2 linked regions of the Tistrella bauzanensis genome follow. The protein of the gene in region 2 binds, or shares a complex with, the protein of the main gene of each other region. Links are inferred from orthologs where the notes say so. Each region holds a gene or a part of one and is shown on either strand. Other genes may lie near its edges.

What was found.
Region 1: the proteins of rpsG (region 2) and tig are in contact, whole or in part, in a crystal structure (PDB 3GTY), measured with the Thermotoga maritima proteins. The link is inferred for Tistrella bauzanensis from one-to-one orthologs. Residues at the interface, in WP_004081843.1 of Thermotoga maritima: Lys34, Lys52, Lys55, Glu59, Arg62, Gln63, Glu66, Asn67, Lys69, Val71, Arg95, Ala109, Lys110, Lys111, Gly112, Arg113, Pro114, Glu117, Glu121, Ile124, Ala125, Tyr127, Asn128, Asn129, Thr130, Gly131, Lys135, Asp139, Arg142, Met143; in WP_004081061.1 of Thermotoga maritima: Glu122, Val124, Val129, Leu130, Tyr133, Glu188, Gly259, Ile262, Tyr263, Glu266, Ser270, Glu273, Gln274, Glu277, Arg308, Gln311, Ile312, Ser315, Tyr316, Glu325, Arg329, Arg336, Leu363, Phe366, Trp367, Arg373, Leu377, Arg381, Leu384, Glu387.

Annotation. Positions count from the first base shown.
Region 1 is NZ_BMDZ01000003.1:5,961-9,268, reverse strand. What follows is about bases 121-3,112. They hold tig (trigger factor), read right to left. Parts: upstream 2,303-3,112; coding sequence 938-2,302; downstream 121-937. Other genes in these bases: IEW15_RS02200 (hypothetical protein), read right to left, coding at 2,580-3,112; clpP (ATP-dependent Clp endopeptidase proteolytic subunit ClpP), read right to left, coding at 183-815. Outside these bases: more of IEW15_RS02200, read right to left, coding at 3,113-3,308. UniProt on the Bacillus subtilis protein: Involved in protein export. Acts as a chaperone by maintaining the newly synthesized protein in an open conformation. Functions as a peptidyl-prolyl cis-trans isomerase.
Region 2 is NZ_BMDZ01000024.1:29,386-32,642, forward strand. Bases 1-2,941 are described here. They hold rpsG (30S ribosomal protein S7), read left to right. Parts: upstream 1-1,206; coding sequence 1,207-1,677; downstream 1,678-2,941. Other genes in these bases: rpoC (DNA-directed RNA polymerase subunit beta'), read left to right, coding at 1-248; rpsL (30S ribosomal protein S12), read left to right, coding at 811-1,182; fusA (elongation factor G), read left to right, coding at 1,721-2,941. Also shown: more of fusA, read left to right, coding at 2,942-3,257.

The sequences.
Region 1 (3,308 bases), on a different replicon or contig from region 2:
CGCACTTGCCAAAGGGGGAAAAAGCACCAGCGTGCGGATCATCCCCCGAACCCGGACATGACGAACCCGCCACCGCGTGTACGCGATGGCGGGTTGCATGTCGGGTCAACGTCGCCACCGCAGCCTTGCCCGAGGCTTCGGCATCCTGATGACGCCATCGACGGCCTGTCGGGCCATCAGGCTCAGGATCCGGCCTCTTCAAGCTTCGGCCGCTGGGCGACGACCGTGTCGATCAGGCCGAAGGCCTTGGCCTCCTCGGGCGACATGAAGTTGTCGCGCTCCATGCCGCGCTCCAGTTCTTCCAGCGGCCGGCCGGTGTGGTGCATATAGATTTCGTTCAGCCGTGCCCGCAGCTTCAGGATCTCGCGGGCATGGATCTCGATGTCGCTGGCCTGGCCGCGAAACCCGCCCGACGGCTGATGGATCATGATCCGGGCATTGGGCAAGGCAAAGCGCTTGCCGGCGGCACCGCCCGCGAGCAGCAGCGAACCCATCGAGGCGGCCTGACCGATGCACAAGGTCTGAACGTCGCAGCGGATGTACTGCATCGTGTCATAGATCGCCAGCCCCGAGGTCACCACGCCGCCCGGCGAGTTGATGTAGAAGGAAATATCCTTCTTCGGGTTCTCGCTTTCGAGGAACAGCAACTGCGCCGTCACCAGGCTGGCCACGCCGTCCTCGACCGGGCCGGTCAGGAAGATGATCCGCTCCTTGAGCAGGCGCGAATAGATGTCATAGGCGCGCTCGCCCCGGTTGGTCTGCTCGACCACCATCGGCACCAGCGTGTTCATATAGGTATCGAGCATATCGCTCATGCGCTTTCCGCTCCCCTCAACAGACATCATCCGGTCGTCACAAAACCCCGGCCGCCGAGACGTTTGCGACCGCTCCCGAAGCCGGAAGCGGTCGCAGACGATATCGCCGACAGGGCAGCGGATCAGGCCTCGGTCTTGGCGTCGTCCGCCGTGGCCTCGGCCTCGTCCTCATCGTCGGGATCCTTCATCAGATCCTCGGCGCTGACGACCTTCTCCTCGACCTTGGCAAGGGCCAGGATGTGATCGACGACCTTGTCCTCGAAAATCGGCGCCCGAAGTGCGCGCAGCGCATCCGGATTCTGCTGATAATACTCGATCACCCGCGCTTCCTGACCGGGGAAGCGGCGCGCCTGCTCGATCAGCGCGCGGTTGACCTCTTCATCCGCCACCTGAACATCGTTCACCCGACCCACTTCTGCAAGGACCAGACCCAGACGAACCCGACGCAGGGCGATCGCGCGATATTCCTCGCGGACCTCGTCCTCGGTCTTCTCCATGCTCTCGAAAGTCTGGCCAGTGCGCGTCATCTCTTCGCTGAGCTGCTTCCAGATGCCCTCGAACTCGGCCTCCAGCATGCCCGCCGGCACCTCGAACTCGTAACGGCCGGCCAGGCTGTCGAGCAGGCCGCGCTTCAGCTTCTGACGGCTGATGCCCTCATAGCGGTTGCGGAAATCGTCACGGATCGCCGCCTTCAGCGCGTCGAGGTTATCGAGGCCCAGCTTCTCGGCCAGGGCATCGTCGATCCCCGCGGTCTTGGGCGCCTTGACCTCCTTGATGGTGGTCTCGAAGGTCGCGGCCTTGCCGGCAAGCTGCTCCGCGCCATAATCGGCGGGGAAGTTCACCTCGACCTTGCGCTCCTCGCCAGGCTTGGCGCCGACCAGCTGGTCTTCGAAGCCGGGAATGAAGGTGTTGGAGCCCAGCACGAGCGCATAGCCCTCGGCCTCGCCGCCCTGGAAGGCCTCGCCATCGACGAAGCCCTTGAAGTCGATGACCACCTGGTCGCCGTTCTCGGCGGCGCGATCCTCGACCGCCTCGAATTCCTGATTGGCCGAGGCGATACGCTCCAGCGCCGCGTCGACTTCCTTGTCCTCGACCTCGGCTGCCTCGCGGACCAGTTCGACATCGGAGAAATCGCCCAGCTCGAAATCGGGCATGATCTCGACGACCATGGTGTATTCCAGATCCTGACCCTCGTCGAAGGCCGTGATCTCGATCTTGGGCTGCGTCGCCGGGCGCAGGTCGTTCTTCGCCAGAACCTCACGCGAGGTCTCGTTGACCGACTCCTCAAGAACCTCGCCCATCACCGAGGCGCCATAGCGCTGCTTGACCACCTTCGCCGGGATCTTGCCGGGACGGAAGCCAGGCATCTTGATGGTGGCGCTGATCGAGGCGATTCGGCTGTCGATCTTCTCGTTGATCGACGTGGCCGGCACGACGACCTTGTATTCGCGCTTGAGCCCTTCGGCGTTGGTCTCGGTGATCTGCATCAAAACGGTCTCACAGGGTCGGTTGACTGCGGCAGCGCCTGCCCGTCGCGGGGGACGGGATTTCGTTGCCGGCGGCCGTTGACGGGCCGCGGCAGGCAGGCGCCGGGTGCGCGAAGAGGCGTGTTCGCAGGCGGTCAGGCTCCACGACACGGGCGGCAAGCATGTGGCACGAAAATGCCCCGCTTCGCAAGCCCTATACGCGGCAAAGCCGGTGCCGGCGGGCTTGAATGGCCCGCCGGCACCGGCTGTCCGCCCGCTCCGGCCCGCGGAGCAAAGATCAGGTGACGGCGAACACCGTGTAGCTGGTGGCGGTTGCGTTCCAGGCCCCCTTGACGATCACGTCACGCCCAGAGATTTCCACCAGATCCGACCCGGCGCTCGCCATGGCAGAGACCGACATCGACCGCCCGCGATCGGTTCCTGTCGTGATCGACACCATGACGAAGACCGGCGCGAAGCGCAGAGTCAGGGTCTGCGATGCCGTGCCATCGCCGTCATAGGCGAGCACGGCACGGCTGGTATCGGTCACGGCCTGGCGCATGGCCGTGGTCAGTTCGTGGGTGCTGATGCCATCCGGCAGAATATTGTCGCGGACCACCAGCCCGGACACAGCGGCGCTCGTCGTCGCCAACCCGATCATCGGCGGGTTCCGCAACATGCTCGGATTGTCGACCATGTTTTCCGAGATGATCAGGCCATCGACCGGGTCGTTGATCCGGACGACATAGCGCTGGCTCTCGGTCGATACGTCGTTCGCCAGACAGACGTCCTTCATCACGTTGCCGCGAAAGGCGACATTGGTGCACCCCGTGCCCAGAGACAGCACGTCGCGGGTCACACGCTTGAAGTGATTGCCATCGATCGAGACATTGCTGACACCCGACAGAAGCACGCCCCCCAGAATTTCGCGCGTCTGACCTTCGCCATTATCGACCATGCCATAGAACATGTTGTCGGCAATACGGACATTGTCGCCGCCAGAGACTGAGAACAGGAAATTCGGTGC
Region 2 (3,257 bases):
CCGCGGCCTCGTTCCAGGAAACCACCCGCGTGCTCACCGAGGCGGCCACGGCCGGCAAGATGGACACGCTGGACGGTCTGAAAGAGAACGTCATCGTCGGCCGCCTGATCCCGGCCGGCACCGGTGCTGCGGTCAATCGGCTGAAGTCGATCGCCGCCAACCGCGACAAGGCGCTGCTGGACAAGCACGGCCCGGAAGACGCCCCGCAGGCGCTGACTGCGGCCGACGTCTCCGGTGCTGCCGAGTGACGCACTGACAGTGACGCACTGACCCGGCCGGAAGGCCCATGACGCCCCGCAAGGGTGCCATGACCTGATCGAGGCGACCCCGCCTGCCCCCGACCCGTTCGGGCGGCCGGCGGGGTCGCTTCATGTGCGGGGCAGGCGCGGGGGCGGCGAAGACCGGGGCGGCGAGGACAGCCTGCATTGCGGATGACGCAGGGGGCGCATGCATCCGGAGGGTTGATGAGGGGGCCGGCGGGATTTATCCGGCGCCATTCCCGCACGATCCCTGAGGATTCCGCCAAGACCCGGAAACCCTTGCAGGTCAAGCCTTTTGGGGTTGACCAATGGAGGGGGCGCAACTAGTATGCGCGCTCACTTCGGGAGCTGGCGTGTGGGCTCCGAAGACGCTGCGTCTCTGACGCGGCACATCATACAGCACCGTCCATGCCGTAGGGGCCGGCGAAGACAGCCCCCGGAAGGCAAAGCCTTTTCCGAGCCGGCATTTGTGCCGTTGGCGGAAAAGAGGCTCTGCCCTCCGATCGTTTTTGTGTGGCCGCAAGGCCAAAAGTTTAGCGGGACCGATTGGATGCCCACAATCAATCAGCTGATCCGCAAGCCGCGCCTGGCGCCGGTGGATCGGAACAAGGTGCCTGCCCTTGAGGCATGCCCCCAGAAGCGTGGTGTCTGCACCCGCGTGTACACCACCACCCCGAAGAAGCCGAACTCGGCGCTTCGTAAGGTGGCGCGCGTGCGCCTGACCAACAGCTTCGAGGTCACGAGCTACATTCCGGGTGAAGGCCACAACCTTCAGGAACACTCGGTCGTGCTGATCCGCGGCGGTCGCGTCAAGGACCTTCCCGGCGTGCGCTACCACATCCTTCGCGGCACGCTGGATACCCAGGGCGTCAAGAATCGTCGTCAGCGTCGTTCGAAGTACGGCGCGAAGCGGCCGAAGTAATCCGGCCCAGGAGAGGTTGATCCCATGTCCCGTCGTCATGCCGCCGAAAAGCGTCAGATTCTTCCGGATCCGAAGTTCGGTGACGCCGTCGTCAGCAAGTTCATGAACGTGCTGATGTACGACGGCAAGAAGTCGGTCGCGGAAGCGATCGTCTACGGTGCCTTCGATCTGATCGAGCAGAAGACCCGCCAGGAAGGCGTGCGCGTTTTCCACGAGGCGCTCGACAATGTGCGCCCCTCGGTCGAGGTGAAGAGCCGCCGTGTCGGTGGCGCCACCTATCAGGTGCCGGTCGAGGTTCGCCCCGATCGCGCCCAGGCCCTGTCCATCCGCTGGCTGATCGCCGCCGCCCGCAATCGTTCCGAGAACACTGCGGTCGAGCGTCTCGCCGGTGAACTGCTCGATGCCGCGCAGAGCCGTGGCACCGCAATCAAGAAGCGTGAAGATACCCACCGCATGGCGGACGCCAACAAGGCGTTCTCGCATTATCGCTGGTAACGGGTCGGCCGTCTCTTAAACCCCCAGTTTCCTGGACGCGAACATGGCACGCACGACGCCCATCGAGGCCTACCGCAACATCGGCATCATGGCGCACATCGATGCCGGCAAGACGACGACGACCGAGCGCATCCTCTATTACACCGGCCGGTCCCACAAGATCGGTGAGGTGCACGAGGGTGCGGCCACGATGGACTGGATGGAACAGGAGCAGGAGCGCGGCATCACCATCACGTCGGCCGCGACGACCTGCTACTGGAACGACCATCGGATCAACATCATCGACACCCCGGGCCACGTTGACTTCACCATCGAGGTGGAGCGTTCGCTCCGCGTTCTCGACGGCGCGGTCGCCGTGTTCGACAGTGTCGCGGGCGTTGAGCCGCAGTCGGAAACGGTGTGGCGCCAGGCGGACAAGTATCGGGTTCCGCGCATCTGCTTCGTCAATAAGATGGATCGGATGGGTGCCAACTTCTACCGCTGCGTCGACATGATGGTCGACCGGCTTGGCGCCGTGCCTCTGGTCCTCAGCCTGCCGATCGGTTCCGAGGCGGAATATGCCGGCATCGTCGATCTGATCAAGATGAAGGCGATCGTCTGGAAGGACGAGAACCTCGGCGCCGAATTCGAAGAGCGCGACATCCCGGCCGACATGGCCGACCGCGCGGAAGAGTACCGGCAGAAGCTGGTCGAAACCGCGGTCGAAGCCGATGACGACGTGATGGAAGCCTATCTTGACGGCAACGAGCCCGACATCGCCACGCTGAAGCGCTGCGTCCGCAAGGGCACACTGGCGCGTCAGTTCGTGCCGGTGATCAACGGGTCGGCCTTCAAGAACAAGGGCGTCCAGCCGCTGCTCGACTCGGTCATCGACTATCTGCCGTCGCCGACCGACGTGCCGCCGGTGACCGGTACCGCCGTGGACGACCCTGAGGTCGTCATGACCCGTGAGAGCCGCGACGATGTGCCGTTCTCGGCGCTGGCCTTCAAGATCATGTCGGACCCCTTCGTTGGCTCGCTGACCTATATCCGGATCTATTCGGGTGTGGTCGAGAGCGGTTCCTATGTGCTCAACACCGTCAAGGGTGACCGCGAGCGCGTCGGCCGCATGCTGCTGATGCATGCCAACAGCCGTGAAGACGTCAAGGAAGCCCGTGCGGGCGACATCGTGGCGCTCTGCGGCATGAAGGGCACCACCACCGGTGACACCATCTGCGCCGCGGACGCCAAGATCATCCTGGAGCGCATGGAGTTCCCGGATCCGGTGATCGAGGTTGCGGTCGAGCCGAAGACCAAGAGCGACCAGGAGAAGATGGGCCTCGCCCTGTCGCGTCTGGCGCAGGAGGATCCGTCCTTCCGCGTGTCGACCGACGAGGAGAGCGGCCAGACCGTGATCAAGGGGATGGGTGAACTCCATCTCGAGATCATCGTCGATCGCATGCGCCGCGAGTTCAAGGTCGAGGCGAATGTCGGTCAGCCGCAGGTGGCCTATCGCGAGCGGTTCGGCCAGGCGGTGGAAGTCGACTACACCCACAAGAAGCAGACCGGCGGTTCCGGTCAGTTTGCGCGGGTGAAGCTGA